3 regions of the Pantoea sp. GABEPS69 genome follow, and region 1 is predicted to be linked to each of the others. Evidence: predicted binding sites of a transcription regulator. Region 1 holds the regulator's gene; each other region holds the start of a gene.
What was found. Region 1 encodes Fur, which represses iron uptake genes when iron is present. Its sites were predicted from a motif close to ATAATAATGAGAACNACTATCAA; they were not measured.
Positions count from the first base shown of each region.

Region 2: the regulator Fur is predicted to act here: its motif matches at 3,252-3,274, upstream of fhuF (siderophore-iron reductase FhuF).
Region 3: the regulator Fur is predicted to act here: its motif matches at 4,150-4,172, upstream of PVE98_RS03225 (TonB-dependent receptor domain-containing protein).

Region 1 is NZ_CP118618.1:2,857,020-2,867,511, reverse strand. It holds gene nagE (N-acetylglucosamine-specific PTS transporter subunit IIBC) at 1-644, shown strand, start outside; gene glnS (glutamine--tRNA ligase) at 807-2,474, shown strand; gene PVE98_RS14020 (hypothetical protein) at 2,711-3,106, shown strand; gene fur (ferric iron uptake transcriptional regulator) at 3,166-3,609, opposite strand; gene fldA (flavodoxin FldA) at 3,964-4,494, opposite strand; gene ybfE (LexA regulated protein) at 4,629-4,904, opposite strand; gene ybfF (esterase) at 5,060-5,824, opposite strand; gene seqA (replication initiation negative regulator SeqA) at 6,075-6,626, shown strand; gene pgm (phosphoglucomutase (alpha-D-glucose-1,6-bisphosphate-dependent)) at 6,652-8,292, shown strand; gene kdpE (two-component system response regulator KdpE) at 8,574-9,248, opposite strand; gene PVE98_RS13980 (DUF2517 family protein) at 9,482-9,682, shown strand; gene PVE98_RS13975 (2-thiouracil desulfurase family protein) at 9,844-10,492, shown strand, end outside.
Region 2 is NZ_CP118618.1:3,478,147-3,488,638, reverse strand. It holds gene PVE98_RS17025 (nucleoside hydrolase) at 1-454, shown strand, start outside; gene PVE98_RS17020 (MFS transporter) at 650-1,870, shown strand; gene PVE98_RS17015 (YbaK/EbsC family protein) at 1,867-2,331, opposite strand; gene fhuF (siderophore-iron reductase FhuF) at 2,425-3,216, opposite strand; gene PVE98_RS17005 (diguanylate cyclase) at 3,344-4,438, opposite strand; gene PVE98_RS17000 (DUF1435 domain-containing protein) at 4,667-4,951, shown strand; tRNA gene PVE98_RS16995 (tRNA-Leu) at 4,997-5,083, opposite strand; tRNA gene PVE98_RS16990 (tRNA-Leu) at 5,117-5,203, opposite strand; tRNA gene PVE98_RS16985 (tRNA-Leu) at 5,236-5,322, opposite strand; gene rsmC (16S rRNA (guanine(1207)-N(2))-methyltransferase RsmC) at 5,453-6,484, opposite strand; gene PVE98_RS16975 (DNA polymerase III subunit psi) at 6,592-7,002, shown strand; gene rimI (ribosomal protein S18-alanine N-acetyltransferase) at 6,974-7,414, shown strand; gene yjjG (pyrimidine 5'-nucleotidase) at 7,432-8,112, shown strand; gene PVE98_RS16960 (YtjB family periplasmic protein) at 8,308-8,967, opposite strand; gene serB (phosphoserine phosphatase) at 9,076-10,053, shown strand; gene radA (DNA repair protein RadA) at 10,064-10,492, shown strand, end outside.
Region 3 is NZ_CP118618.1:655,539-666,030, reverse strand. It holds gene PVE98_RS03235 (hemin ABC transporter substrate-binding protein) at 1-586, opposite strand, end outside; gene PVE98_RS03230 (hemin-degrading factor) at 583-1,614, opposite strand; gene PVE98_RS03225 (TonB-dependent receptor domain-containing protein) at 1,670-4,021, opposite strand; gene PVE98_RS03220 (SelT/SelW/SelH family protein) at 4,259-4,546, shown strand; gene PVE98_RS03215 (PadR family transcriptional regulator) at 4,557-5,093, opposite strand; gene PVE98_RS03210 (siderophore-interacting protein) at 5,175-5,966, opposite strand; gene PVE98_RS03205 (hypothetical protein) at 6,197-6,400, opposite strand; gene PVE98_RS03200 (helix-turn-helix domain-containing protein) at 6,586-7,452, opposite strand; gene PVE98_RS03195 (DUF2474 domain-containing protein) at 7,894-8,061, opposite strand; gene cydB (cytochrome d ubiquinol oxidase subunit II) at 8,063-9,067, opposite strand; gene PVE98_RS03185 (cytochrome ubiquinol oxidase subunit I) at 9,069-10,492, opposite strand, start outside.

The sequences.
Region 1 (10,492 bases):
CGTCCGGCGTTATCCGCCTGAATAAACAGAGCGTGCAGGTGATTGTCGGCACCCAGGCGGAAAGCATCGCCACCGCAATGAAAAAAGTGCTGACAAAAGGGCCGGTCGCCTCGGCGGGCGGCGCTTCAGCAGCGCCTGCCGCGCCAGCGGCAAAACCGCAGGCCGTGCTGAATCGCGAGACCAAAACCATTGTGACGCTGATGGCGCCGGTGAGCGGCGAAGTAGTCGCGCTGGAGGTGGTGCCTGACGAAGCCTTCGCCAGCAAGGCGGTAGGCGAAGGGCTGGCGATCAAGCCGAGCGGTAAAACCGTGGTGGCGCCGGTTGCCGGCACCGTGGTGAAGATCTTCGACACCAACCATGCTTTCTGTCTGGAAACCAGCAGCGGCGTCGAAATTGTGGTGCATATGGGCCTCGACACCGTGGCGCTGGGCGGCAAAGGCTTTACCCGCCTGGTGGAAGAGGGCGCAACGGTCGCGGCGGGTCAGCCGGTGCTGGAGATGGATCTTGATTTCCTTAACGGCAACGCACGTTCGATGATCAGTCCGGTGGTCGTCAGCAACAGCGAAGATTTCGCCGGGCTGACGCTGCTGGCGACCGGCACGGTAGTAGCTGGCGAAACCCCGCTTTACGAGGTAAAAGGCTAAGCCCCTAACCGCATCGCCATAAAAAAAGCAGGCAGGAAGCGATTCCTGCCTTTTTTCGTTTTATCGCCTTAACAAACCGGTTGTTTCCCTTCGACGCTTTGTGGATCATACTCCGTTACTTCGTGGTACAAACCACCCGCTATACGTATTGAGGATTGAGAGATGAGTGAGGCTGAAGCCCGCCCAACTAACTTTATTCGTCAGATCATCGACGAAGATTTGGCGAGCGGCAAGCACAGTAGCGTGCATACCCGTTTTCCGCCTGAGCCCAATGGCTATCTGCATATCGGCCATGCTAAATCGATCTGCCTGAACTTCGGCATCGCTCAGGACTATCAGGGGCAGTGCAACCTGCGTTTCGACGATACCAACCCGGTTAAAGAGGATATGGAGTTCGTCGAGTCCATCAAGCGCGACGTGCAATGGCTGGGCTTTGAGTGGAGTGGTGACGTTCGTTATTCCTCAGATTACTTCGATCAGCTTTATCACTACGCGGTTGAACTGATCAATAAAGGTCTGGCCTATGTCGACGAGCTGACGCCGGAAGAGATCCGCGAATATCGCGGTACCCTGACCGCGCCGGGCAAAAACAGCCCCTATCGCGACCGCAGCGTCGAAGAGAACCTGGCGCTGTTCGAAAAAATGCGCAACGGCGAATTCGCCGAGGGTAAAGCCTGCCTGCGCGCCAAAATCGATATGGCGTCCAGCTTTATCGTGATGCGCGATCCGGTGCTCTACCGCATTAAGTTCGCCGAGCATCACCAGACCGGCAAAAAGTGGTGCATCTATCCGATGTACGACTTTACCCACTGCATCTCCGATGCGCTGGAAAACATTACCCATTCGCTCTGTACGCTGGAGTTCCAGGATAACCGTCGCCTCTATGACTGGGTGCTGGATAACATCTCTATACCGGTGCATCCGCGCCAGTATGAGTTTTCGCGTCTTAACCTCGAATATGCGGTGATGTCGAAGCGCAAGCTGACGCAGCTGGTCAGCGAAAACGTAGTGGAAGGCTGGGACGATCCGCGCATGCTGACCGTATCGGGCCTGCGCCGTCGCGGCTACACCGCCGCCTCGATCCGCGAGTTCTGCCGCCGTATCGGCGTTACCAAACAGGATAACGTGGTCGAGATGGCGTCGCTGGAATCCTGCATTCGCGACGATCTGAACGAAAACGCGCCGCGCGCCATGGCGGTGCTCGATCCGCTGAAAGTGGTGATTGAGAACCTGCCGGCCGGCCATAACGAAATCATCACCATGCCGAATCATCCGAACAAGCCGGAGATGGGCACCCGCGAAGTGCCGTTTGGCCGTGAAGTCTGGATCGATCGCGCTGACTTCCGCGAAGAAGCCAATAAGCAGTACAAGCGACTGGTGCTGGGCAAAGAGGTACGCCTGCGCAACGCTTACGTGATCCGCGCCGAGCGCGTGGCAAAAGATGAAGAGGGGAATATCACCTGCATCTACTGCACCTGCGACGTCGATACCCTGAGCAAAGATCCGGCTGACGGCCGCAAGGTGAAAGGCGTGATCCACTGGGTCTCCGCCGACCATGCGCTGCCGGCGGAATTCCGCCTTTACGATCGCCTGTTCAGCGTGCCGAATCCAGGCGCGGAAGAGGATTTCCTGACCACCATCAACCCGAATTCGCTGGAAATTCGTCAGGGATTCGTCGAGCCAGGTTTGCAGAACGCCAGCCCGGAAGCGCCTTACCAGTTTGAGCGTGAAGGCTACTTCTGTGCCGACAGCCACTATTCGCGTCCGAACCAGCTGGTGTTTAACCGCACCGTGGGTCTGCGCGATACCTGGGCGAAAATCGGCGATTAAATTTTTGCATTAACGGCATGATAAAATTACTACAGGGCGAGCAATCGCCCTTTTTTATATCTGCAATTAGCTGCAAGGCAATTTTTTGTTCTGTAACAAATGATTACCGCTTGTCTGACCAGTCTGGGAGTTGTCTGAGTTAACGAAAATTAATCAATTTCCAGATGTGAATTTCGTTTTTTCAGGTAGGCTATTCGCTCTTTGAAGAGGCTATGCGGGCATAAAAAGGAAAAATGATGACGGCTCTTGGTCAGGAAGCAAAACACAGCGTGGTAGTTTTACATCAGTTAATCGAACGTATATTCAATCAGCCTTCAGGCGAAGACGATACCTTCGAACTGCTGCTTTCGCACTTCCATCCCGATTTCCGCATGGTCACGCCGCAGGGTCGGCTGCTCGATTTGAATCAAACGGAAGAGTTGTTTCGTCAGCTACAGGGGCGTCGCGAAGGCATGCGCATCGCCACCAGCGAACACGCGGTAATCTCTCAGGGCAAAGATGAGGTCACTATTCAGTATCGCGAGCTGCAGATGATTAACGGCAGCGATCAGGCGCGCATCTCGCTGGCGATCCTCGACTGCACCACGTCGATTCCCCGCTGGCGCTATCTGCACGAAACGCTGGTCGGCTGACGGCATAAAAAAAGCCGGTACACAGACCGGCTTATAGAATTACTGCATAGCACACATCTTTACTGATCGTGGAGCGTTTCGTCTTCGCGGCAATCGCCCAGCGAGCAGTGTCCATAGAGATAGAGGCTGTGGTTCGTCAGCTTGATGCCGTGGCGGGTAGCAATATCTCGCTGGCGCGATTCGATTGATTCGTCGCTAAATTCGATAACTTTACCGCAGTCGAGGCAGATCAGGTGATCGTGATGATGCTGCTGGGTCAGTTCGAAAACCGATTTTCCGCCTTCGAAGTTATGACGCGTCACGATGCCCGCATCGTCAAACTGGTTCAGTACGCGATAAACGGTAGCCAGACCAATCTCTTCGCCCATATCAATCAGGCGTTTATACAGATCTTCCGCGCTGACGTGATGGCACTGAGGTTCCTGAAGCACTTCCAGAATTTTAAGTCTGGGCAGCGTGACTTTCAGGCCAGCCTTCTTTAATGCGGTGTTGTTGTCAGTCATGCGGATATTGTCCTGTTACTTTGCTGGTTACTTGAGGCGCCTTGCCTTGAATGTCGTTCGGTGTCTATTCTCATTTGCGTCTCATTATAGAGGTGAAGTTTTGAAATGAAAACCGAGGGAAACGCCTGAAATCAACACGGGCTGTAAGAAGATGCGTAACGGCGCCGGGCGGAGAAATGCAGGAGGTTCGTTATCATCTCGCTAACTTCCTGACCTCGCGGAAGAAATAAGCAGATAACCGATGTGGGTATTGTACAGAATCAGAGATAAAAGTTAAAAATCTGTAGCTATTATTTCTATAGGAAAAACCATTAACTCAATGTGAGCCAGCGCCCACATTGAGTATGTGGGTAATCAGGCTTCGATGATCGCCTGCAGCTGCAGCTCATCGGAAATCTGCTTAACCCAGGCCTCGACGCGCTGATTGGTCAGTTCCGGCTGACGATCTTCGTCAATCGCCAGGCCGAGGAAGTGCTTGTCGTCCGCCAGACCTTTAGAGGCTTCGAAATGGTAGCCTTCGGTCGGCCAGTGGCCGACGATCACCGCGCCGTTCGGCTCGATAATGTCGCGAATGGTGCCCATCGCGTCGCAGAAATATTCCGCATAGTCTTCCTGATCGCCGCAGCCGAAAAGCGCGACCAGCTTGCCGTTGAAATCGATCTCTTCCAGCGTCGGGAAGAAGTCGTCCCAGTCGCACTGCGCTTCGCCGTAGTACCAGGTCGGAATGCCCAGCAGCAGGATATCGAACGCCTCGAGATCTTCTTTCGTGCTCTTGGCAATGTCATGCACTTCCGCAACCTCTTTGCCCAGTTGTTTCTGGATCATTTTTGCAATGTTTTCGGTGTTGCCGGTATCGCTGCCAAAGAAGATGCCTACGATTGCCATGGGGTAAATAACCTCTTAAATCCTGATAATGAGTGCATGCGCAGAGCGCACAATTAAGCGAATGATAGCAGAGCGGGCAAAAGGGCGGAACTCGAAAAGCCGCTCCATTTGCTTCTGCGTGCGCTTTGCGCTATTCAGCCCAGTTTGAGTTGCGCCAGCAGCATTTGTTCAATCAGTTCGCTGCGGCTGATATTGCGCTGCTCAGCCAGGGTGTTTAACGCATCCACGGCTTCGCTGGTCATTTTGAGTTCGACACGACGCAGCCCGCGCACTTTGTCACGTTTCAGTTGATTGCGCTTATTGATGCGCAGCTGTTCATCACGCGAGAGCGGACTGGTTTTCGGTCGACCGGGCCGACGCTCGTTTGCAAACAGATCCAGCGTAGTGCGGTCAGTGTGTTCTTTTGCCATGGGTTAGTAAAACTAGCGGCGCGAGCAGGCGCGTTTATAACGAAATGGGCCATTGCCGCGGCAAAAAAATGAGCAGCGGCAAAATTTAGCGCGCCATCATACTCCAGCCGAAGTGATGACGCCAATGCTAAACCGCGAACGGCAAGCTTTTGCTTTTAAAGCGCAAAAAAGCGGCGGACGCTGCGCAATACGGCATCAGGTTTCTCGGCGTGCACCCAGTGGCCGGCGCCGCTGATGACGTGCGCATGCGCGGCGGGAAACTGACGTAGCAGCGCGTCGCGATGCTGGTTGTCGAGATAGGGCGAGTCGCCGCCGCGTATAAAGAGCGCGGGATGCGGCCAGGGCGGCACCGCTTCCCAGCCAGATATTGTAGCGTAATTTTCCCATAGCGCCGGAACGTTGAAGCGCCACTCGCCATCCTGAAACGATTTGAGAATAAACTGGATGACGCCTTCTTCCTTTATATGAGCACGCATCACCTGCGCGGCCTCGCTGCGCTGGCGCACGCCCGCGTCGCTAACGGCACGGATGGCGGCGAAAATCTCGTCGTGGCGTCGCGTCTGATAATCTACCGGCGCGATGTCGATCATCACCAGCCTCTCCAGGCGCTGTGGCGCCAGCGCGCTCATCGCCATGGCGATTTTTCCGCCCATTGAGTGGCCGATAACGGCGACGCGATCGATCTGGTGCGCATCCAGGGTGTCGAGCATATCCTGCGCCATGGCGCGATAGCTCATCTCGTCGGCGCGCGGCGACAGGCCGTGGTTGCGCACATCTACCTGTATCAGCGGGCCCGCGTCTTTCAGGCCGCGCGCCAGCACGCCGAGGTTATCCAGACTGCCGAACAGGCCGTGAATAAACAGGATGGGCAAGGAAGCAGCGATTGATTGGTCAGTTTGCAGACGAGCATTTAAAATCATGGCAAAGTTCTTAAGATGGGGACCTTGGGTTAGGTTATCATGCTTTCACCTTTCCAGGCGCGACGACACGGCAGGCTTTAGGGCATATTCCGACTTTTGCCGTCTGAGCGTGCGAAGGCTATCAGCCCGCCTGGATTTAACTTTATAATCCTTATGTTAGAACCCGCCTGTCTCGCCAGCAACCGAGCGTTGCAACGGCGTTTTTCAGGCTGGCGTGGTTCTGTCACGAGTCGAAACCGTACGGAAAAAGATGAAAACGATCGAAGTTGACGAAGACCTCTACCGCTATATCGCCAGCCACACGCAACATATCGGCGAGAGCGCCTCTGACATTTTACGGCGGATGCTAAAATTTAATGCCGGTCAAAGTGCGCCTGCGGCAGCGGCGCCGTTAGCCGCTGGCGACGCGGCGCAAAAAACGATCCAGCCTGTGCGCGCGGAAAACCGCCCGCAGGATCGCGTGCGCGCCGTGCGTGAGCTGCTGCTGTCCGACGAATATGCCGAACAGAAGAAAGCGGTTAATCGCTTTATGATGGTTCTTTCAACGCTCTATCGTCTTGATCCTTCGGCGTTTGCTGAAGCCACTGCGTCGCTGCAGGGCCGTACTCGCGTCTATTTTGCGGGCGACGAGCAAACGCTGTTGCAAAATGGCACCCATACTAAGCCGAAGCATGTCCCCGGCACGCCGTACTGGGTGATCACCAATACCAATACCGGCCGTAAATGCAGCATGGTGGAACACATCATGGTCTCAATGCAGTTCCCGCAGGAGCTGGCAGAGAAAGTTTGCGGCACCATTTAAACTGAAGCGTCAGGGAGAAGCGCCAATGGCCAGTCACCCCCGTGCCGGGCAACCCGCCCAGCAGAGCGATTTGATTAACGTTGCACAGTTAACATCACAGTATTATGTCCTGCAGCCCGACGTGGCGAATCCGGACCATGCGGTGAAATTCGGCACCTCCGGGCATCGCGGCAGCGCAGGACGCCAGAGCTTTAACGAGCACCATATTCTGGCGATCGCGCAGGCCATCGCGGAAGAGCGCAAGAAAAACGGCATTACCGGACCCTGCTATGTCGGTAAAGATACGCACGCGCTCTCTGAGCCGGCGATTCTGTCGGTGCTGGAAGTGCTGGCCGCCAACGGCGTAGACGTCATCGTGCAGCAGGACAACGGCTACACGCCGACGCCGGCTATCTCCAACGCTATTCTTGAGCACAACAAGCAGGGCGGCGCGCAGGCGGACGGCATCGTGATTACGCCGTCGCACAACCCGCCGGAAGATGGCGGCATCAAGTACAACCCGCCGAACGGCGGCCCGGCCGACACCAACGTGACCAAAGTGGTCGAAGATCGCGCCAACCAGCTGATTAAAGCGGGCCTGCAAGAGGTCAAACGTCTGCCGCTGGATCAGGCATGGGCAAGCGGCCGCATCGTCGAGAAAGATCTGATCCAGCCTTACGTAGAAGGGCTGGCACAGGTGATCGACTTCGCCGCTATCCAGAAAGCGGGCCTGAAGCTGGGCGTCGATCCGCTGGGCGGCTCCGGCATGGAGTACTGGAAGCGCATCGCCGAGCACTATCAGCTCGATCTGACCATCGTGAACGACGCCATCGACCAGACCTTCCGCTTTATGCATCTGGATAAAGATGGCGTGGTGCGCATGGACTGCTCTTCCGAATGCGCCATGGCGGGCCTGCTGGCCTATAAAGACAAATTCGATCTGGCGTTCGGCAACGACCCGGACTATGACCGTCACGGCATCGTTACGCCGGCGGGCCTGATGAACCCGAACCACTATCTGGCCGTGGCGATCAACTATCTGTTCCAGCATCGTCCGCAGTGGGGCAAAGAGGTCGCCGTCGGTAAAACGCTGGTCTCCAGCGCGATGATCGACCGCGTAGTTAACGATATCGGCCGTAAGCTGGTGGAAGTGCCGGTGGGCTTTAAGTGGTTCGTCGACGGTCTGTTCGACGGCAGCTTCGGCTTCGGCGGCGAAGAGAGCGCGGGTGCCTCTTTCCTGCGTTTCGACGGCTCCGCCTGGTCGACCGATAAAGACGGCATCATTCTCTGCCTGCTGGCGGCGGAAATCACCGCGGTTACCGGCAAAAACCCGCAGCAGCACTACGACGAGCTGGCTGCACGCTTCGGCGCGCCGAGCTACAACCGTCTGCAGGCGCCTGCGACCTCTGCGCAGAAAGCGGCGCTGTCGAAGCTGTCGCCGGAGATGGTCAGCGCCGACACCCTGGCGGGCGATCCGATCACCGCGCGCCTGACGGCGGCGCCGGGCAACGGCGCCTCTATCGGCGGTCTGAAAGTGATGACGGAAAACGGCTGGTTCGCCGCGCGTCCGTCAGGCACCGAAGACGCCTACAAGATCTACTGCGAAAGCTTCCTGGGCGCGGAGCATCGCGCGCAGATCGAGAAAGAAGCGGTAGAGATCGTCAGCGAAGTGCTGAAAAACGCCTGATAATATTGAGCTGGCTGGTAAACCAGAGGGTTTTTCAGGCGGCTCAATAGTCAAAACGCGGATGGTATGGACCGAAGAGCAAAGCGTCCCGCGACAGGGACAAAAACGCCGGGAGCGTTTTTGAACAACGCAGCGCGTTAGCCCGTTTACGGGCGCACATCAGGGATGAGATGCGTAATCGCGCGGGCCGAGCGAGCATGGAGCCATGGACTTTGCGATCGGTCCATGTCATCCGCGTCTGCACAGTGACACAAGCATCAAGCGCCCCCTGGGCGCTTTTTTTATGGCATAAAGCGGTAGCCGATGCCGGTTTCAGTCAGCAGATGCTTCGGCTGCGCCGGATCCGCCTCCAGCTTCTGCCGCAGATGCGCCATATAGATGCGCAGATAGTGGCTGTGCTCCACCGCATTCGGCCCCCAGACCTGACTCAACAGCTGGCGCTGCGTCAGCACCTTCCCGATATTGCTCAGCAGCACGCCCAGCAGACGAAACTCAATCGGCGTCAGATGCACCTCGCGATCGGCGCGCACCACGCGGCGCGCGGCGAGATCGACGCTAACGTCGGCGAAACGGATCACCGGCTCCGGCTGCTGGCCGGGATGACGACGCAGCGCCACGCGCACGCGCGCCAGCAGCTCGCCAATACCGAAAGGCTTGGTCAGATAGTCGTCTGCGCCGACGTCGAGCGCGTCGATCTTATCCTGCTCGTCTACGCGCGCCGACAGCACAATCACCGGCACGGCGCTCCACTGGCGCAGCTCGCGAATAAAGTCGCGTCCGTCGCCGTCCGGCAGGCCCAAATCGAGGATCACCAGATCGGGCTTGCGCGTCGCCGCCTCAATCAGCCCGCGCTGCAGCGTGTCGGCATCAAATACCTTCAGCGCTTCGCCTTCCAGCGCAAGGCGCACAAAGCGCCGGATCTCTTTTTCATCTTCAACGATTAGTACGGTGGCCACGCAGCGGTGCTCCATGCCTGAAAACCTGGCGCTACTGTAGCAGTAAAATATCCGGCTGCGAATTGATCATAAGGCGATCAAGTCTTTAACCATTCTGTAACTTACTTACACTATTATCTGAAGGTGAGTCTTAAAAGCGAAAAATAGTGGTCGGATGAGTAGTAAAATTACACAGGGAAGCGTAATATCTGAGCAAGATCACATTTCAGTCACAGCTCTCAAGGAGGCCAACGATGTATCAAAAGTATCCTGTGTATAAAGTCCTGTTGCGGCGCGCGCTGGTTGTCCTGCTGGGCGTCGCGGCGCTGCCGGTTATGCTGTTTCGCCAGGATCGGGCACGTTTCTACAGCTATCTTCATCGCATGTGGTGCAAAACCAGCGCTAAGCCGGTCTGGCTGGCGCAGAGTGAAGCCGCCGGCGGCGTCTTCTGGTAATCCCGTTGCATCGCAAAAAAGAGCCCGATTCCCCCATCGGGCTTTGTTGTTTCTGAAGCCCCGTCACAGAGAAAAGCCTCTCCAGCCCTGACTTGAGGCTGTTATTCATTCAATTTTCAGCTACACTTAAACCTCTACAAGATTTCGGAGGTTGTACAAGTATGAGCGTAAAAATTCCGCTGGGTATCAGTGCCTGCCTGCTGGGAGAGCAAGTCCGTTTCGACGGCGGTCATAAACGTCTGGCGTTTGCCGTCAACGAGCTTGCGCCCTTTGTACGCTTTGAACCGATCTGCCCCGAAATGGCGATAGGCCTGCCGACGCCGCGTCCGGCGCTGCGGCTGGTAAAGCAGGGCGATGAAGAGATCCATCTCTGCTTCAGCAAAGAGGGCGGCGAAGAGCTGACCCAGCAGATGAACGACTGGTCTGCGGAACGGGTTAAATCGCTGCATCACCTGTGCGGCTATATTCTGTGCGCCAAATCGCCCAGCTGCGGTATGGAGCGCGTGCGCGTCTATGAACCCGACACCAACAATAACCGTAAAGCGGGAATGGGACTGTTCGCCGAAAAACTTAAGGCGGAGCTGCCCTGGCTGCCGGTCGAAGAGGATGGCCGGCTGCACGATCCGGCGCTGCGCGAAAACTTCGTTGGACGCATCTGCGCGCTGCACGAATTTAACCAGATGTGGCGACGCGGGCTTACGCGCGCGCAGCTTATCGCCTTCCACAGCCGCTACAAGCTGCTGATGCTGGCGCATTCGCAGGAGAAATATCGCGAGCTCGGCCCGTTCGTCGCCTCAATGAGCCAGTGGG
Region 2 (10,492 bases), 620 kb from region 1:
TCTCGATCCCGAGGCGGCGCATCAGGTGCTACACAGCGGCGCGGCTATCACGCTGGCGCCGATGGACGTGACCACGCAGACGCTGCTGACCCATCAGGATCTGTCACGCATCACCGCCAGCGATCATCCGCTCTCTCATTTCGTGCGCGACACGCTGCGTCCGTGGATCGATTACTCTATCCGCACCCGCAATCTGCCGGGCAGCTGGATCCATGACGCGCTGGTGGTCGCCTGGCTGCTGAATCAGCGCGTGGCGAACGGCACCGACTACCGCGTGGATATCGAACTGCGTCCGGGCGCGACGCGCGGCAAAAGCTGGCGCTACCGCACGCCGCTGCGCGTCGACGTCGGCATCCCTGTCGACAGCGGCGCGCTGGTCCATGTGCTGCACCACGTCGATAACGCGCTGCTGCTGGAAATCCTCGAACAGGCCCTGACGCAGCTGAAACGCTAATCCTCAGGACGATTCCCTCGACGTGACATGCGCCGACACCCTTAGTTACATCCTGACGTCAGGGATGCCAGCATTTGAACGCGCTCGCGTTTAGCAAAGTGCTATAAACAAAACGTTAACAGTATCGTAACCGTCTCGGCGGTTACGCCTCTTTCTTTCGGACCTTTATCCGAATGGCACTGACAGGATACGTTTATGTTTAACTGGACCCCGACCCAGCGGAATGTGGCGTTTGCCAGCTTCGCCAGCTGGACGCTGGACGCGTTTGACTTTTTTATACTGGTGTTTGTTTTAAGCGACCTCGCGCAATACTTTCACGCCTCGGTTTCAGAGGTGTCGATCGCGATTATGCTGACGCTGGCGGTGCGCCCGATCGGCGCGCTGCTGTTTGGACGGCTGGCGGAAAAATATGGCCGTCGGCCGATTCTGATGCTCAATATCGTGCTGTTTTCCCTGTTTGAGCTGCTCTCCGCCTGGTCGCCGAGCTTCAGCGCCTTTCTCGGCTTTCGCATTATTTACGGCGTGGCGATGGGCGGCATCTGGGGCGTCGCCTCGTCGCTGGCGATGGAGACCATTCCCGACCGCTCGCGCGGGCTGATGTCCGGCATCTTTCAGGCGGGCTATCCGTGCGGCTATCTGCTGGCCTCGGTGATCTTCGGGCTCTTTTTCGACGCGGTAGGCTGGCGCGGCATGTTCCTGATCGGCGCGCTGCCGATTTTGCTGCTGCCGTTTATCTACTTCAAAGTGCCGGAGTCGCCGGTCTGGCTGGCGGCGCGCGAGCGCCAGGAGAGCAGCGCGCTGCTGCCGATCATCCGCCAGCACTGGAAAATGTGTCTCTACCTGGTGCTGCTGATGGCCTGTTTCAACTTCTTCAGCCACGGCACTCAGGATCTCTATCCCACCTTCCTGAAGGTGCAGCATCAGTTCGACGCACACACCGTCAGCCTGATCGCCATCAGCTACAACATCGCGGCGATGCTGGGCGGCGTCTTTTTCGGCGCGCTGTCGGAGCGTATCGGGCGTAAAAAGGCGATTATGCTGGCGTCGCTGCTGGCGCTGCCGGTGCTGCCGCTCTGGGCCTTCTCCAGCGGTTCCTGGGCGATTGGGCTGGGTGCGTTTCTGATGCAGTTTATGGTGCAGGGCGCATGGGGCGTGGTGCCGACGTATCTCACCGAGCTGGTGCCCGCCAACGCGCGCGCGGTGCTGCCGGGCTTCGTCTATCAGCTGGGCAATCTGATCGCCTCGGTCAACGCTACGCTGCAGTCGCGCATCGCCGAGGCGCATAACGGCAACTACGGTCTGGGGATGGCCATCGTCGCCGGTACGGTAGCAGTGCTAATCTGCCTGTTTGTCGCCTTCGGCCGCGAAACGCGCGGCATCGAAATATCAGGCGCGGTGTCGAAGCCGACGCACTAGAGCGCTTCGCACACGTCTACCCACTGCGCCTGCGTCAGCTCGGCCATGCGCTGTGGGGTAATACGCACGGCGCTATGGACGGCGCCTGCGGCGGGCAGCACTTCGTCGAAGCGGCGCAGCGACTCGTCGCAGTATACCTTCAGCGGATTTTCCAGCCCGAACGGGCAGACGCCGCCAACCGGATGGCCGGTCCAGTTCACCACCTCATCGACGCTCAGCATGCGCGCTTTAGCGCCCAGCGCCGCTTTCAGCTTGCGGTTATCGAGCCGCGCATCGCCGCGCGTGACGATCAGCACCACCTCGTCCTTAACTTTCAGCGACAGCGTTTTGGCGATCTGTCCCGGCGCAACGCCGTGAACGCGCGCCGCCATCTCCACGGTAGCGGTGCTTTGCGACATCTCGATAATGTCGATATCAGGTGCGTGTTCGGCGAAAAACTGCCGTACCGACTCCAGGCTCATCTTTTTCTCCATGCAGGTCGAAGGCGTAAAAACTGCCACAAGGGAGAAAAAGTGTAAACGAGAGAAAAGGAGAAAGTGCGTCGGGAGACGGTTTTATACGCTGAGCGTGCAGTTGCCGCAGCGTTCGACGTCGGGAATACGGTAGCGCTGGCAGCAGCTGCGTCTGACCATCTCGCCGCCGCGCGGCAGCATAGTGCGGTAGAGCGGATTGTCGCTGCCGTCCTGCAGGCGGCTGGTAAAAAAGAGCGTCTGCTCAAGCTGCAGAATCGTCGCTTCGTCCAGCAGGGTTTTCAGCTCGCCGAGAAACCAGTGAAAAGAGAAGCCCATATTATTCCAGATTAGCCTGACGTTGATGCCGCCGTGCTGGGCGATACCGTTCACCGCCGGGATCAGATGCTGCTGGATCAGGCGATCGATGCGCTGCGGCGCGGTAAGGTAGCGCGCCTCTTCATCTTCGTGCATCGCGATCCAGAAGGCGCAAGGGTGGCCATGCTCGTGGAACTGAACGTGGATATGCTGCGGCGAGCAGTCGAGCGCGCGCGATTCCGCCAGCAGCGCCAGCATCAGCGGCGGCAGCAGCAGGCCGAAATACCACTGCGCCCAGAGCGACTGAACCGGCTTCGCCTCCTGGACAGCATCGGGATGCTGACGATAGAGATAGTCGCTGTAGCGCTGCGCCAGCGCAGGGAACTGTTCCGGGCTCGCCCACTCCGCCAGCGTCAGAGCGTCTGCGGGTGCGGCTTCATCAAGGTGGATGCTCTCCAGCATATAGGGGTGCTGCTCGCGCATCAGATCGCGCAGGGCGCGCGCCAGCGATCGATCGCCCTGCATAAAAATAGGCTGAGCGTACTGAAAGCGTTGAGATTGCTGCCTGATGTTCGCCATGCTGAATAACACGCCCTGGAAGCAGAGAAGAAAGAATGATAATCGTTCTTAGTCCTATTCACAAGTCGGCGGAAAGGCCGGCGCGGCCGGGGGCTTACCGCGCACCGCCGCGATGGCGGGCGAAGAGTTAAAGCGCTTCGCCGCTGACGGTCAGGGTTTTAGGCAGGTCTTCCCAGGCGAGAATAGTATTTCGGCCCTGATTTTTGGCGACGTAGAGCGCGCGATCGGCGTTGGCAACTGCCTGATCGAACTCGTCGTCGAAGATTGGCGCAATGCCGGCGCTGACGGTCACGTGGGTAGAGACCTTTTCGTTGAAACGGTGGGGGATCTCCAGATCGAGTACATACTGGCGAATGCGCTCCGCCAGCTTCATGGCGATCGACGCGTTGACGTTGGTCATCAGCACCAGAAACTCTTCGCCGCCGTAGCGCACCACCACATCTCGCGAACGCACGGCATCACGGATCGCCACCGACACGCGCGCCAGCGCCTGATCGCCCATGGCATGGCCGTAGTTGTCGTTGTACGCCTTGAAGTGGTCGATATCGAGCAGCAGCACGAAGTGGCTGCCCGCGTGATTCTCCAGAATATTATCCAGCCGGTTTTTCAGCCCGCGGCGGTTATAAAGGCCGGTCAGCGGGTCCAGCATGCTGAGATCGCTGAAGGTCTCTTTTTCTTCATAGAGCTGGCGCATCAGACGACGGGTGAAGCGATCGACGCGGCGGCGCATCAGGTGCTGCAGAGAGAAGCCAATCAGCGGCAGCGAAATGGTCAGCAGCAGCATCGCCAGATGCGCGCCCTTATCCAGCAGCAGCACCGTGACCACGGGTGGGGTGATATGCAGACAAAATGCCGGCAGGTAATCGCTCAGGGCGATTGCGCTGATAAAAAATACGCTCAGCAGACTAATCATCAAAAAATTGTCGTCAAAAAAGAAAACCTGCTGATATTTGAGCTCAATATGCCAGGCCCAAAAGACGCCAAGCAGCAATGCTACAGGATTTAATAAAGGTAATTTCAGTTTGGGCCTGATTAAACACGCTATTAACGTCGAGGCGCTAAATAGCGCGACGGTAATAATCGGAACAGGCAAGTCCGCTGCCGGGCTGCCGGCGAAAGGGATCAGGCAAAAAAGCGATACGGCGACATTTAAAAACAGAAAGAGCATCAGCGACAGCCGATATTTGCTCTGTTTCAATTCATCGTAAGATTGTAATTTCATTATTAATACTCGAAACGGCCCTGAAATATCAAAGCGCATTCCGGCAAAAATAAATTCATTTGCCGGACAATGAGCAAATTTGCTGTGTTATGAAAGGTGTTATCGGCCGCAATCTAGCATTTTCCAACTGGTCTGTCATCTTCCCGCCCGAGGGCGAAAAAAACAGGCTGCAAGATAAGATTTATTATCATATGATAATGCGAATTCTTATCATTTGAGGTCGACGCCATGTTAATGGCCGTGTTCGCCGCCTGCGGCTTGTGGGGGTTCAGCTGGGTGATGGGGAAAAAACTGGACAGCGCCTGGGGCGTGCTGTTGCCCTGCGCGGCGATGCCATGCTTTGCGCTATGGGAGCCGAGCTTTAGTCAGTGGCGTCTCGTGATGATCGTCGCGCTGCTGTTGACGGTGGTGATGCTGTTCCATCGCCGGTTGCGTCACTATCTGCTGCTGCCTTCATGTCTGGCGTTAGCGGGCGGATTAGCGGCCGTTGCGGTGAATTTTCATGGGGCCTGAAACAGAGAGAGCAAAACAGAGAGGTGGAGCAGGGGAGGACAACTCTGGTGCGAAGAGAGGGACTTGAACCCTCACGTCCGTTAAGACACTAACACCTGAAGCTAGCGCGTCTACCAATTCCGCCACCTTCGCATTTGAGTTATCTTGCTTTTCATATCGCCGCATTGGTGCGAAGAGAGGGACTTGAACCCTCACGTCCGTTAAGACACTAACACCTGAAGCTAGCGCGTCTACCAATTCCGCCACCTTCGCGCAGTGCGATGCGAGATGAAAATCGTGGTTGTTGGTGCGAAGAGAGGGACTTGAACCCTCACGTCCGTTAAGACACTAACACCTGAAGCTAGCGCGTCTACCAATTCCGCCACCTTCGCGTACCAGCAATACATGACAGTATTGCAACCACGGAGGCGCATTCTAGAGATTTTACACCCGGCGTCAACAGATATTTCGCGACGGCGAATCGACTGCTGTAAAAAGCAACGTTTTCACCGTCGCTGCTGCTTAGCGCGCTTTCGCGCCGCGGCCGTAAACGGCGCGGTAAACCTTGAAGCGTCCGTTTTGCGCCAGCACTTCATGGCTGCCGAAGGTTTCGTCCAGCACCTGCGGATAGGGCAGGAAGGCGTTGGCCACAATGCGCAGTTCGCCGCCGGTGTTGAGGTGCTTCACCGCGCCGCGGATCAGGGTCTGCGCCGCGTCCAGGCTGGTTTCGCGCCCTTCGTGGAACGGCGGGTTGGAGAGGATCAGATCGAAGCGGCCGGTAACGTCGGAGAAGACGTTGCTCGGGAAAACGTCGCCCTCGAAGCCGTTGATCGCCAGCGTCGCCTTGCTCGCCTCAATCGCCGCGGCGTGCACGTCGCACAGGGTCAGACGCACTTTCGGCGAGTGGTTGGCCAGCACCGCCGACAGCACGCCCGTGCCGCAGCCGATATCCAGCACTTTGCCTTTGGTGTGCGGCGCCAGGGTGGTGAGCAGCAGCGCGCTGCCGATATCGAGGTCGTCGCGGCTGAAGACGCCCGGCAGGGTGCAGATGGTCAGCGGGTCGAGATCGTAGCTGTCGCGGAAGCTTTCGGCGTCGAACGTCGGCTGGCTTTCCAGGCGGCCGTGATAGAGTCCGCAGCGGCGCGCGCTGTCGATTTTGTCCAGCGTCGCCCACTCTTCGACCATGCCTTCGGCGCTGCGCACGCCGCTGCGGTTTTCGCCCACGACGAAAATGTCGCAGCCCAGCGGCAGCAGGGAGAGCAGGTTCATCAGCTGGAACAAGGCTTCCGGCTTGTTTTTCGGCCAGTAGTAAATCAGCGTGTCGCAGCCTTCAACGTCTTCCTGCGTTGCCACCAGACCGTAACGCGCCCGTTCGCCCAGACGGCGACTCAGGTTTTGCCAGTGATGATACTGCTGGGTATGCGCGCGCGACGAGGCGGTCTCCAGCTGAGCGGGCAGGTCATCCTGCATGTCGCCAGCGAACAAGACGTGGCGGGCGGTAAATTCATCACTGTGGCGCAGTATGACTTCGCTGGCCGGGGTAAAAGCAGACATGAAAGGCTCCTGTTAGATCAGAGCGGCGATTATAGTGGTTTGTTGGCGCATGTTCGATGGGTTTGCTAGCATAGCGTCGCATTCCGGCAGCACATCAAGGGTAAATCATGACGTCCAGGCGCGACTGGCTGTTACAGCAAATGGGAATAACGCAGTATCAACTGCGACGCCCGCGCGTGCTTCAGGGCGAAATCGCGGTACGGCTGACGCCAGGCACAAAACTGATTATCGTCGCCGACGTCGCGCCCGGCCTGCACGAGCCGCTGGTGCGCGACGTGCTGCACGTGCTCGACCTGCAGCCCGCCCAGGTAATGGCGCTGACGCCCGATCAGCTGCAGATGCTGCCCGAATCGCTCGACTGCGCGGGCTGGCTGATTGGTATCGACGGGCCGCACCCCTTTAGCGGCGTCGCGCTTCACTCAGCCTCTTTAAATGAACTCTCCAGCAGCGGCGCGGCGAAACGCGCGCTCTGGCAACAGATGTGTAACCATGACAGCGATCTCTTTCCTCACCCCTGAGGACACCGCCCAGGCTTTCGCCATCGAGTGCCGCAGCCACGCTTTTCCGTGGCGCGAACAGACCTTCGCCAGCAATCAGGGCGAGCGTTTTCTTAACTATCGCCTCGACGTCGATGGCGTGATGGCCGCCTTCGCTATTACGCAGGTGGTGCTGGATGAGGCGTCGCTGTTCAATATCGCCGTCGATCCCGCTTTCCAGCGGCGCGGCTACGGACGTCAGCTGCTGCAGCATCTTATCGCCGAGCTGGAGAAGCGCGACGTGATGACGCTGTGGCTGGAAGTGCGCGCCTCTAATCATCCCGCTATCGCCCTGTACGAGCAGCTCGATTTCCACCAGGTGAGCCGCCGCCCCAACTACTATCCCACCGCCAGCGGACGTGAAGACGCCATCATCATGGCGCTGACGCTGTAGGCTTTTAAGGAGCTGTAATGTTAAAAGACTGGGATTGCATCCTGTTTGATGCCGATGACACCCTGTTCCACTTCGACGCGTTTGCCGGGTTGCAGCGTCTCTTCGCCGGCTACGACGTTCAGTTCACCGATCAGGATTACGTCGACTATCAGGCGATCAACAAGCCGCTGTGGGTCGATTACCAGAACGGCGCCATCTCTGCGCTCCAGCTGCAGACGCGGCGTTTCACCGGCTGGGCGGAAAAGCTGAGCGTGGCGCCTGACGTGCTTAACAGCGGCTTTCTGAGCGCCATGTCGGAGATCTGCATGCCGCTGGAGGGCGCGGTCAGCCTGATGCACGCGCTGCACAACAAGGTGCCGATGGGCATTATCACCAACGGCTTTACCGCGCTGCAGCAGGCGCGTCTGGAGCGCACCGGCTTCCGCGACTACTTTTCGGCGCTGGTGATCTCCGAGCAGGTCGGCGTGCCTAAGCCGGACGCGGCTATTTTCAACTACGCGCTGGAGAAGATGGGCAACCCGGATCGCAGCCGCGTGCTGATGGTGGGCGATACGCCGGAGTCCGATATTCTCGGCGGCATGAACGCCGGTTTAAAAACCTGCTGGATCGATCACGGCACGCGACCGCTGCCAGAGACGATTCGTCCGACCTGGACGGTGACCTCGCTGGGCGAGCTAAAGGCGCTGCTGCTCGCCTGAGTATCTATGCACCGTAGCAGCTGATTTAAAGCTAAGAAGCCCGCAAAGCGGGCTTTTTTTTCATTTAAAAACTATTCACGAATCTATTCACGAATCTATTCATTCGACGTGAATGGACTTGCACTTTTGCTTGAATACGCTCTGGTTGACCCCATATTAAATGGCGAAAACCGATAAACAGGGCGTGCCTGTGGCTTAAGGCACCGATTCTTTCTTCTCGCCTTCGTCGTCGCCATCCTCTTTAACCGGCGTGCTGGCGGTCAGCAAAAACGGCGACTGCTGCCAGCGGGTGCGGCGATCGCGCAGTAGCGTGCGCGACAAAATAATGCCGATGGCCAGCGCCAGCAGCATCATCAGGCGCAGAATATTGGTGGTGTTGTCGACCTGACGCGATTCGGTGACCAGCACATGGGTATCCAGCGTCACGCGCAGAAAGCCGAGCGGGCCGTCGCTGTTGCCGAGCGGCTCCACCAGCTGATGATTGAAGTAGCTGCCGGCGCGCTTGCCGTCGAGCGCGAGGCGATCGCGCACGTTGATGTTTTCGCCGCTGTGCGCCACAAGGCTGCCGTCGTCGGCGTAAACCGAGGCGTCGAGAATGCGGCTGTTGGTGGTCATCTGATTGAGGATGGCTTCGATCTGGCTGCGGTTATCGTCGCTGTTGTCCATCAGCGGCGACAGGCTAAAGGCGACCTGTTTCGTCAGCGTCTGCGCCAGCTCTTCGACCTGCTCGGAGCGCGCCATCTGATGGCCGAGGCTAAACCAGGAAGCGCCCTGCATCAGAACGACTAACAGCGCCAGCGAGATCAGCACAATCACCGTGCGATGTAAGCGAAATTTCAGTGCCCTTTTAGCCATCGATAACCTGTGTCACGTTACAACAGAAACCAGGAGATTATGTTGCCAGAAGCGGCGCAGACAAGGTAGCCTCTTGCGTGGTTTTGTTGTCCCCCTACAGGAGCTCTGATGCCGAACCGTCTTACCTGGTGCGATCTGCCCGCCGAACTCTCCGAATGGCCGGGTTTACCCCTTTCCCTTAGCGGCGACGAAGTGATGCCGCTGGACTACCGTGCCGGTCGGACCGGCTGGCTGCTGTATGGTCGTGAACTGACTAAACAACAGCTTACCGATTATCAGCATCAGTTAGGCGCGGCGATGGTGATCGTCAGCGCCTGGCGCGTCGACGAGTATCAGGTGGTGCGTCTGGCCGGTTCGCTGACGCCGCGCGCCGCGAAGCTGGCGCACGAGAACGGTCTCGACGTCGCGCCGCTCGGCAAGATCCCGCATCTGAAAACCCCGGGCCTGCTGGTGATGGACATGGACTCCACGGCGATTCAGATCGAGTGCATCGACGAGATCGCCAAACTGGCGGGCAGCGGCGAGCTGGTGGCGGAAGTGACCGAGCGCGCGATGCGCGGCGAGCTGGACTTCGCCGCCAGCCTGCGCCAGCGCGTGGCGACGCTGAAAGGCGCCGACGCCAATATTCTGAAGCAGGTGCGCGACGAATTGCCGCTGATGCCGGGTTTGACCGAGCTGGTGCAGAAGCTGCAGGCGCTGGGCTGGCAAGTAGCGATCGCCTCCGGCGGCTTTACTTATTTCGCGGAATACCTGCGCGACAGGCTGCATCTGGCGCACGTCGCCGCCAACGAACTCGAAATGCGCGACGGCAGGCTGACCGGCGAAGTGCTGGGACAGATTGTCGACGCGCAATACAAAGCGGATACCCTGAAGAAGCTGGCGCAGCGTTTCGACATCGCGCCGGAGCAAACCGTCGCCATCGGCGACGGCGCCAACGACCTGCCGATGATTAAGGCTGCGGCGCTGGGTATCGCTTATCATGCTAAACCCAAAGTGAATGAGCAGACGCAGGTGACTATCCGTCACGCCGATCTGATGGGCGTATTTTGCATCCTCAGCGGCAGCTTGATTCACGAAGAGCGTTAGAGGTACTGATTTGGCCAAAGCGGCAAAACGCGCCTTCGTTTGTAACGAATGCGGCGCAGACTATCCGCGTTGGCAGGGGCAATGCAGCGCCTGCCACGCCTGGAACACCATCACCGAAGTGCGTATTGCGGCGTCGCCAGCGGCGGCGCGCAATGAGCGCCTGAGCGGCTACGCCGGTAGCGCGGGCGTCAGCCGGGTGCAGAAGCTGTCGGAAATCAGCCTGGAGGCGCTGCCGCGCTTCTCCACCGGCTTCAAAGAGTTCGACCGCGTGCTGGGCGGCGGCGTGGTGCCGGGCAGCGCCATCCTGATCGGCGGCAATCCCGGCGCGGGGAAATCGACGCTGCTGCTGCAGGTGATGTGTCGCCTGGCGCAGGAGATGAAAACCCTCTACGTCACCGGCGAAGAGTCGCTGCAGCAGGTGGCGATGCGCGCGCACCGT
Region 3 (10,492 bases), 1.9 Mb from region 1:
GCGGCTGATAACGCGGCACCGCCGCCATGGCGTTGATCAGGCCCGCGCTGCGGATGGCGCCGTCGGCGGCGGTATCGCTGCCCGCCGCCAGCGACTTCATGCCGCTGTGCGACATAATAAACAGCACCTTCACCGGCAGCGGCCGCTTCGGCAGTGCCGCCAGCGTCCGGTTAACCTGCTGCGCCAACGCCTGCGCCTCTTCGTCGCGGTGCAGCGCCTTGCCGATGGCGGCGATCTTTTTGGGGATCGCCGCCAGGCTGTTCTCGCCGCTTATCTCCACCACCTTAACGCCAGCCTGAGCGACCTGCTGCAGCGCCAGCGACGGTTTCGCCAGCTCGCTGCTCAGCACCAGCGTCGGCTTCAGCGCCAGAATGCCCTCGGCGTTGAGCTGACGCATATAGCCGATGTCCGGCAGCCGCTTCGCCAGCGCCGGATGCTGGCTGGTGCTGTCGCGCGCCACCAGCGCCTGCTGCGCGCCCAGCGCGTAGACGATCTGCGTGACGTCGCCGCCGATGGAGATCACCCGCTCCGCCGCCAGCGACGGCAGCGCCAGCAGCAGCGTTAGGCCGGCGATTACCCCTTTCATACGGCTTCTCCCGCCGCGCTCAGCGAGGTCACCTGCTCGCGCCAGCACGCCTGCTCCGGCGTGCCTTCGCTGCGCTGGCCGTAGAGCTGGGCGATCTGCGTGCCGTCGGCCGCGAACAGCTCCAGGCTGGTGACGAAGCCGTCGCCGGTCGGTTTGCGCGTCACCCAGCTCTCATGGATCTGATCTGCCATCAGGTGCAAGGTAAAGTGTGGATTGAACAGATTGAGCCAGTTATCCATCGGCGCCACTTTTTCCACCGCGCCGGTAAAGATCTGGGTGCAGCCGCGATTGCCGACGAAAATCATGATTTCGTTGCCGTCTCGCTGCGCCAGCGTCAGCAGCCGCGCCAGCGCGTCGTTATCCACGCGCCACGCCAGATCGCTGCCCGCCGCGCGAAACGCCTGGGGTCGCGAGACGTTATGCCGCTTCAGCAGAGCGAAAAACTGATGCACGTCGGTCATGGCGCGCCATTCGCTGTCGATAGCGGCGGCGTCGATATGCTCGGCGAAGCGGGCGGTTTCCACAGGCTCTGTATGCAGCGCGGCGGGCGCGTCGTCGACAAAGCGCGCGATCAGCGCCTGCCAGGCCGCCATATCGGTGTGGTCGGTGGCGTAAATTTTCAGCACCGCGTCGCCGTGACGATCGAAGATCTGAATGCTCTGCCGCTCGCCGTGCGCGCTCTGCTCGCGCAGAAAGAAAGCGCTGCGCCACTGGCTGAGGAAGATGCGCAGGTCGAGCGCGCGCGGGTTCAGCACCAGCCCGGCGTGATCGCCCAGCTTCAGGTTCTGATAAAGGCCAAGATGCTCATGCACCGCATATTCATTGCGGGTGATGCTTTTCGTTTCGCCCACCGCCTCCAGCGCCGACAGCAGCTCGCGAAACTGCGGCTTCAGCGGCTGCGCCTCCTGGCCGACGCGCGCTGCGCACAGCTCCGCTTCGCTGATGCCCATCAGCGCAGCCAGCTCGCGGGCATATTTTTTCGGATGACGGCTTTTCAGCGTCTGGTAGTGCTGCCACAGTGAATTCATTGCGCCTTGCTCCCCTAAGAGATGCGCCCTGCGCCTGCGCAGGGCGTTCCAGTGATTAGAAATCGACGTTGACGCCCAGCTGGTACGTCCGGCCCGGCATCACCGCCAGCGCCACGTCGTTGCGATCCTGCGCCGTGTCGCTGGTCAGCTCGCGGCTGCTGGTGTAGTCCCAATATTTGCGGTCGGTCAGGTTATAGACACCGCCGCTCAGCCGGACGTTTTTCGCCACCTGCCAGTAGGCCGTTGCATCCACCATGCCATAACCCGGCACGCGCATATACTCGCCGGCGGCGTCAGCGAGCGCCGCGCCGCTGTTGCTGTAGCTTTCGCGGCCGGTCTCGGTGGCGCGCTTGCCTTTCACGAAGGTCGCGGTCACGGCCGCGCCATAGCCGCGCTGCACGTCGTCCCACGCCAGTCCGACAATCGCCTTCAGCGGCGCGACGCTGTCGAGATCGACATATTTGTCGCCTGAGTAGCTCGACTTCGATTTCCCTTCGTTATAGCCCAGCGCGAAGGTGGCGCTCAGCCCGTCGACCGGCTGGAACCAGCTGCCGAAGTTGATGCGGGTCGCCAGCTCAGCGCCGTAGATATAGGCCTTGTCGCGGTTCTCCGCCTGATAGGTGGTATAGATGTTGCCCGGCACGTTGACGAACTTATCGGGGTTGCCGGCGCGGGTGTAGCGCGTGTAGGCGATAAAGTTTTTGTACTGGTTGTAGAACAGCGAGGCGTTTACCGTCACGCCTTCCACCGCCTGGCCTTTCAGGCCCCATTCAAAATTATTGCTGGTTTCCGTGTCGAGATCAGCATTACCGACCAGCGCGTACTGGGCGCGCCCTGCATAGCTGGATCCAAGGTTCCAGGAGCCGTAAAGCTGGCTGGCGGTCGGGAACTGTACGCCGCGCTTGTACTGCAAATAAGTGATAAGCGCAGGGGTGAGATCGTACTGCAGGGTGAGCGATGGCAGCACTTCGGTATCGCTGTTGCCGGAGCCGTAGAGCGTTTCCAGCTGTTCTTCGGTCAGCACGCGGCTGCCAGCGGTGAGATCGGCGAGGTTGCGCGGTTTGGTGTTCTGATACATCACGCGCACGCCGGGGATCAGCGCGAAGCCGTGGCTGTCGAGGTCGAAGTTGATCTTATCCTGCACAAAGCCGGCGACAGTGTAGCTGCGGCTGTCGGCCTGCGGCTGCATAATCACGCTGGTCTGGCTCGGCGCGGGCGACTGGCGGAACGGACGCTCGCTGTTTTCCATGCGGGCGTTGACGCCGGCGCTTAGCTCATGGCGGCCGACGATTTTGCTGGCGCGCGTGTCGAAGCCCAGGCTGCGGGTGTTGTAATCCGAATAGACCCTTTGATATGCGCTGGCGCTGCCCGGCATAAACGTATTGTCGTGCGATTCGGTTTTCTGCCAGTAGAGGCGCGTGGTCAGCGTGTCCAGCAGATCGTTGTAGGGCGTCCACTCATCCGCCAGGCTGACGCCGAAGCGGCGCGTGTCGCTCTGCTGCTGCGAGGTGCCCCAGATGGTATTGCCAGAGGTGTCCCAGCCGTCGTAGTGGGTGTGGTTGGTTTTATGGTAGTAGTCGAAGGTGGCGCTCAGCTTGTGCTGGTCATTCGGCTGCCAGATGCCGGAGGTCATAAAGGCGTCGGAGTGCCAGTTAGCCGGATAGGCCTCTTTCACACCGCTGTTGTTTTGCGTCTCCTGCCCGTCGCGGCGGCTGTAGACGAACAGGCCGCGCAGTTCGTCGTCACCCGCCGCGGCCGTGATGCCGTTGTGCCAGCTGCGGTCGGCGGAGTTGTAGTTGCTCTGATAGCCGAAGTACGTGTTTTTGCTGCCGCTCAGGTAGTCGTCGGCGCTTTTGTTGTGAAACGAGACGTTGCCGCCAATCGAGGCGTTGGGCTGATCGACCGCGGTCGCGCCCTTCTCAATCTCGATGCTGCCGAACATATAGGGATCGATGTAGTCGCCGCGACCGATGCCGAAGGTATTGTTGCCAGCGCGGCTGGCATAGGCGCGGCCGGTGGCGTCCGGCAGCGGAATGCCGTCAACGTCAAGTCCGACGCGGTTGCTCTCCAGCCCGCGAATGTTGTAGCCGCTGTAGCCTGCGCGATCGAAGCCGCTTTTGCCCGAGGAGGAGCCGCCCGCCGAGCCGGTGGCGGCGATCAGCGGCTCGTAGCGCATGATGGAACCGAAGTCGTTCGCGCCGCGCTTTTGCAGATCGGCTGCGGTCAGGGTGGTTTTGTTGCCCGCTTTGGGTTTCGGCGCGGTAACGGTCATCACCGCATCGCTGCTGGCGGTGTCAATGAGAGGCGAATCGCTGGCGGCGTAGCCGCAGGCGGCGTGAACAGATGAGGCGAGCAGCGCAATTTTACACAGCCGCTGTTGGGTCAATCCCTGAAACATTAAAGACATAAGCGCAAATACCTTTTGATTGTTAGTATTTGCTCACTTACTTGCTGTCAGTAGCTAAATTTCGGCTTCGCACATAAAGCCGTAAAGAGAAACGTCATTTTTATAGGAATAATTTCGCCAGAAATGTAATGTAAGTGGTAATCATTATCAACTAGCTTTAGAGTAAGATGTATCTTACACCGCACGAATTGCCAAGCTGCGCCGTGCGCTCTTCTCTTTTTTCGCTACGGAAACCCTATGACTGAGAAACCGTCCGTCACCATTCACTACTGCACGCAGTGCAACTGGCTGCTGCGCTCCGCCTGGATGGCGCAGGAGCTGCTGCAAACCTTCGCGGACGACCTGTCGGCGGTGACGCTCAAGCCGGGCACCGGCGGCATTTTTGTTATTACCCTTGATAACGAGACGCTCTGGGAGCGTAAGCGCGACGGCGGTTTTCCCGATGCGGCGGCGCTGAAGCAGCGCGTGCGCGATCTCTGCTTCCCGGAGCGTTCGCTGGGTCATGTAGACAAGAAGAAGCCCTGAGGCAGCGGCGTTAGCTGGCGGCGATTTTATCCGCCGCCGCATTCAGCGCTTCGACCACCTTTTCCAGCGTTTCAGCCGAGATATCTTGCTGCGACAGGCGGCTATTGAGCGTGGTGCGTATGCGATGAATCGCCCGATCGACGTCGGGAAGGCTGCGGTTGTTAACCAACACCGCCAGCGACGAGAGACGCTCGATAAGGTGCGCGATATGCGCCTGCTGTTCAGCCAGCCGCGCGCGCCCTGCCGCATTCAACGTATAGGCCTTGCGCGACGCCTGCGCGTCCACCACGCGGATAGCGTCCATCTCTTCCAGCAGCGTCAGGTTGGGGTAAATAATGCCGGGGCTGGGAGAATATTCCCCTCTGGAAAGCTCTTCGATCGACTTGATCAGCTCATAGCCGTGCGCATCGTTTTGCGCGAGGAAGTGCAGCATTAACAGGCGGATATCGCTGGCATCCAGCATCTTCTCACGACGTTTGCGACGACCGCCGCATTCACCGCGCGCAGCGGAATCCTGGTGACACGAGAAAGCCGGATCCTGTTTCATTGCCTGCCTGAAGGGAGTTTTTACGGGAGGATGATAGTAGTCCGCCGCCTGGCAAAATTCAACACGGGCGGCGGCAGCAGTCTATCTGGCGTGCCAGTAAGCGACGGCGCGCACCTGGGCGGCATCCAGGCCGCGACGTTCGACAAAGTAGTCGCCGAGCGCTTTCGCGAACGCGCCTTCGCCGGTCAGCCAGATAAAGTAATCCTCCTGCGGCAGCCTGATGTTATCCAGCTCGGCAATTAGCGCCTCAAGCTTACCCGACTGCGCGACGCCGCTGCCGAGCCAGTGCACATTCACGCCGGCCAGATCTGGCAGGTAGTCGCGGCCGGTCGCCTCATCCACGCAGGCAAACAGATGAATCTCCTGCGCCTCGGCAGTCGCCACGCGGCGCTTAAAGGCCGGCAGGCTGGTTTCGTCGCAGACGTAGAGCTGAAACGCGTAGTCGGTCGGCACCACCAGCGAGCCGCGCGGGCCGCCGATAATTAACCGATCGCCCTCTTGCGCCTGCTGCGCCCAGCCGCTGGCGACGCCGCCCTCATGGATGTAGAAATCGATGGTCAGCGATGATTCGCCGTCAAAGGCGAGCGGCGTGTAGTCGCGCGCCGGCGGACGAGCGCCATTCGCCCAGACCACGCCTTCGTCGGTCATCTGCGGCAGCGGCAACTCCGCGCCGCTCTCCTGCGGGAAAAAGAGTTTGATATGGTCGTCAAAGCCTGGCGAAGCGAAGCCTGCAAGATCGCTGCCGTGAAACACCACGCGCCAGAATTCACCGGCGACGAGCGTTTTGCTGGCGACGCTGATGCGACGGAAACGCAGCTCGTTGCGCACGCGCTGCGGCGCGCGGCTGCGGGAGGCTCGGTTGTCGGAATGCATAAGTTCTCCTGTTACGCAGCTGGCCAGCGCCTTCGGCTGCAAACGTCATTACGTGAGATATTTTAGAAATGATTCTCATTTGAGACGCTCAGATTACTCATGATATATCTTACGCGCAAGGATGGATTGTGCTGTTTTCGCACAGCCGAAAACCTGCGCGGGCAAACGCCTGCACAGCGGTAAAAGAAGGGATAAAGCGAAGGCGCGCGCCGAATGAGCGCGCGTGGCAATCAGACGTTGTCGTTTAACACGTCTGAGCTGAACTGTTTTTGCGACTGCTGCGGCAGCGCATTGTCGCCCAGGATTTCGTGCTGGGTCGGCTGGGCATGCGGGTGCAGGCCGGCAGGCGGCGTAAAGGGTTCAGCCATCTGGGCGCTGGCGAAAAGCGGCAACGCAGCAAGCGCCGTAGCAAGGAACAGCGTAGAAAGTTTCATGATTGTCGTCGTTTTAACTGTCTGGTTCGGAATGAACCTGAAAGGCAGATGAATATCCAGTCCGGCAGGCCAAATGCACGATATCCGCATGGCTTCCGGGTTAAGGCAGGAATTTTACGCCAGAAAGCGCATCTATTTTATAAAATCGTGCGGTTTATCACATTTCACCGCACGAAAAGCCGTTTTCAGCTCTGGGCGACCGGTATCGAGAAGAGCCCCACCAGCGCATCCGGCGTCGAGGCTTTCATATCCAGTCGCAGCAGATCTTTGCCCTGCCGGCGCGCGACGCCCAGCGCGGGCAGATGCACGTAGTAGAGATCGGCGATAAAGCGCGTCAGCTGCTCGGGCGCGCCCTGCCAGGGAAAGGTGGCGTAGAGGCCGCGCGCCGAGGTCCAGTTGACGATTTGCGATCCCAGAATGTCGGCGTGCTGGCTCTCCAGCGCCTGGAACAGGCTGATATGCTGCTGCTCCGCCGCCGAGCTGCCCGGGCCGTACTGAAAGCCGAGCCAGCCGCGCTCGACGTGGGGCGCGGCCAGCTGCACGAAGTGGCGCGCCTGCTGCGCGACAGTTTGCGCATGGTCGCGCACGTAGTCGCCGAATTTGCACTCCCATTCGATCAGTTCGCCGCGCAGCTGCAGTTCATCGCGCTCCACCAGCTGCGCCTGCAGCATTTCGCCATATACGGAGATAGGCCCATGAAAGCTTTGCAGCTGCAGGTCAGGCACGCGGCGGAAGGCGCCCGGCGTAAGCGAGAAGTGACTTTTGAAGACGCGGGTGAAGTTCTGCTGGTTATCAAAGCCAAAACGCACCGCGATGTCGATCAGCGGCATGCGGGTCAGCCGCAGCGCCATAGCGGACATGGTGAGACGACGCTTGCGCGTATAGGCCGCCAGCGTCTGGCCGGTCATCTCTTTGAACATGCGCTGCATGTGCCATTTGGAGTAGCCGGATTTCAGGGTAATCAGATCGATATTAAGATCGTCGGTCAGATTCGCCTCAATCCAGTCCACCAGATCGCTGATGTACTGTTTTTTAACGTTCAGGCTGAGCATTTCGGTGCGGATCGTAGAAAGTATTGCGAGATTAGTCACATAATCATAACAAAAATGCCTTCCGCATGTAAGGAAGGGTAAAGGAAGCGTAAGCAAAGCGCGGGTAAAAGGCACTTAATGTTTAGCCAGAAAACCGAACAGAAAAGGCTGGCAAAGTCGGCCTGCTTATTATGGATGATGGTGCGGTGCTGGTGCAGACGCGGATGGCATGGCCCGATCGCAAAGTCGCTTTACGCATCCCTGCTCGCTCGTCCCGCGACATCCCTGTCGCGGGACGCTTTGCTCTTCGGTCCATGCCCTCCGCGTTTCAATATCTGTGCGGTTTTTACAAGGCTAAAACCCCGGATGCTCTTCGGTCCATGCCATCCGCATCCACTCCGACATTCACACCAGCATAAAAAAAGGCTGGCAGAGCCAGCCTTCATCATCAACCAGAAACCACTAGTGGCTGCGCATCCCTGCCGCTGTCATCATCATCCGGAACAGCGTGGCCACGACGCCGAGCGCCAGCACGCTTGCTCCATAGATCACCACCAGCCACAGAATGCGTTTCCACAACGGGGCTTTGGGTTCCTTGTGGTTTTTCACGCTGCCGACCTCGGTTCGCATATCAATGGTATCCTTCGTCTGCTTTGACTTTCCCACGGAACACGTAGTAGCTCCAGAAGGTGTAGCCCAGGATCATCGGAATAATTAACAAACTGCCCACCAGCATAAAGGCCTGGCTAATCGCCGGCGACGCCGCCTGCCAGATAGTCACCGAAGGCGGAATAATATTCGGCCATACGCTAATGCCCAGGCCAGAGAAGCCAAGGAAAATCAGCGCCAGCGTCAGCAGGAACGGCGAATAGTGCGCCTCGCGCTTAATGGCGCGCACAATGCCCCACGAGCAGAGCAGCACCAGCACCGGAACCGGCAGGAACCAGTAAAGGTTTGGACGGGTAAACCAGCGCTGCGCGATGGCGTCATGGCTGAACGGCGTCCAGAGACTGATAATGCCGACAACCACCAGCAGCGCGATCACCAGCGGCGTCGCCAGCGCAGACATCTTACGATGCAGCTCGTTCTCGGTTTTCATAATCAGCCAGGTACAGCCCAGCAGCGCATAGGCGATAACCAGACCCACGCCGCAGAACAGCGGGAACGGCGCCAGCCAGTCCATCGCCGAGCCGCTGAAATGACGGCCCGTCACCTTAATGCCGTCGAGCATCGCGCCGACCGCCACGCCCTGGCTAAAGGTCGCAAGCACAGAACCGGCAACGAACGACTTGTCCCAAAATGCGCGGTGCGTCTCGGTCGCCTTAAAGCGGAACTCGAAGGCAACGCCGCGGAAGATCAGACCGATCAGCATCGCCGTCAGCGGAATAGAGAGCGCATCGGCAATCACTGAATAGGCCAGCGGGAAGGCGCCATACAGGCCCGCGCCGCCCAGCACCAGCCAGGTCTCGTTACCGTCCCAGACCGGCGCGACGGTATTCACCATCATGTCGCGCTCGACCGCGTCCTTGTTAAAGGGAAACAGCAGGCCGATACCGAGATCGAAACCGTCCATGACGATGTACATCAGGGTGGCGAAAACAATAATCGCGAACCAGATAATGGAAAAATCGATCATTTTATTTTCCCTCCTGCGGATCGTTCAGACTTTCATGGGCCGCAGAGAGCGGACGAGCCGGGGTCTTGCCGTGGCCTGGACCGCCGTGACGCACATCCTTACCTTCGCCGGTAAGCGGGCCTTTCTTAATCAAGCGCACCATATAGACGTAACCTACGCCAAACACCGCGGAGTAAACCACGATAAAGGCCAGCAGGCTGATGCTCATATGCAGATCGCCATGACCGGAAACCGCGTCGATAGTGCGCTGCACGCCGTATACCACCCACGGCTGACGGCCAATTTCCGTGGTGAACCAGCCTGCCAGCAGCGCGATCAAGCCAGACGGCCCCATCAGCAAAGCAAACCACAGGAACGGACGCGACTGATAGAGACGGCCTTTATAGCGCAGCCACAGGCTGACCACGCCGAGCGTAATCATCAGCAGCCCCATCGCCACCATCACGCGGAACGACCAGAAGATAATCAGCGAGTTAGGACGATCCTCTTTCGGGAAGGTCTTCAGCGCCGGCACCTGCTTATCGAGGCTGTGGGTCAGAATCAAACTGCCGAGATAGGGAATTTCCACCGCGTATTTGGTGCGCTCTTCATCCATATCCGGGATACCGAACAGGATCAGCGGCGTCGCTTCGCCCGGCGGGTTCTCCCAGTGGCCTTCAATCGCGGCGATTTTCGCCGGCTGATGCTCAAGGGTGTTCAGACCGTGCGCATCGCCGATCATCGCCTGAATCGGCGCGACGATCAGCGCCATCCACAGCGCCATCGAGAACATCTTGCGGATCGCCGGGTTGTCGTTGCCGCGCAGCAGATGCCATGCGCCGGAGGCGCCGACAAAGAAGGCGCTGGCGAGGAACGCCGCCACCGACATATGGAACAGGCGATAGGGGAACGACGGGTTGAAGATGATTTTAAACCAGTCCTCCGGCACCACAATTCCGTTCTGGATCAGGTAGCCCTGCGGCGTATGCATCCAGCTGTTAGAGGCGAGGATCCAGAAGGTGGAGATCAGGGTGCCGAGCGCCACCATACAGGTCGCGAAAAAGTGCAGACCCGGACCGACGCGGTTCCAGCCGAACAGCATCACGCCGAGGAAGCCCGCTTCAAGGAAGAAGGCGGTCAGGACTTCATAGGTGAGCAACGGACCGGTAATACTGCCCGCGAACTGCGAGAAGCCGCTCCAGTTGGTACCGAACTGATAGGCCATCACCAGACCCGAGACCACGCCCATACCAAAGTTAACGGCGAAGACTTTGGACCAGAAGTGATAGAGATCGCGATAGGTTTCGTTACGACTTTTCAGCCACATCCCTTCGAGCACGGCCAGAAAGCTGGCGAGACCGATGGTAATGGCGGGAAAAAGGATATGAAAGGAGACAGTAAACGCGAACTGTATCCTGGCCAGGTGAAAGGCGTCTAATCCGAACA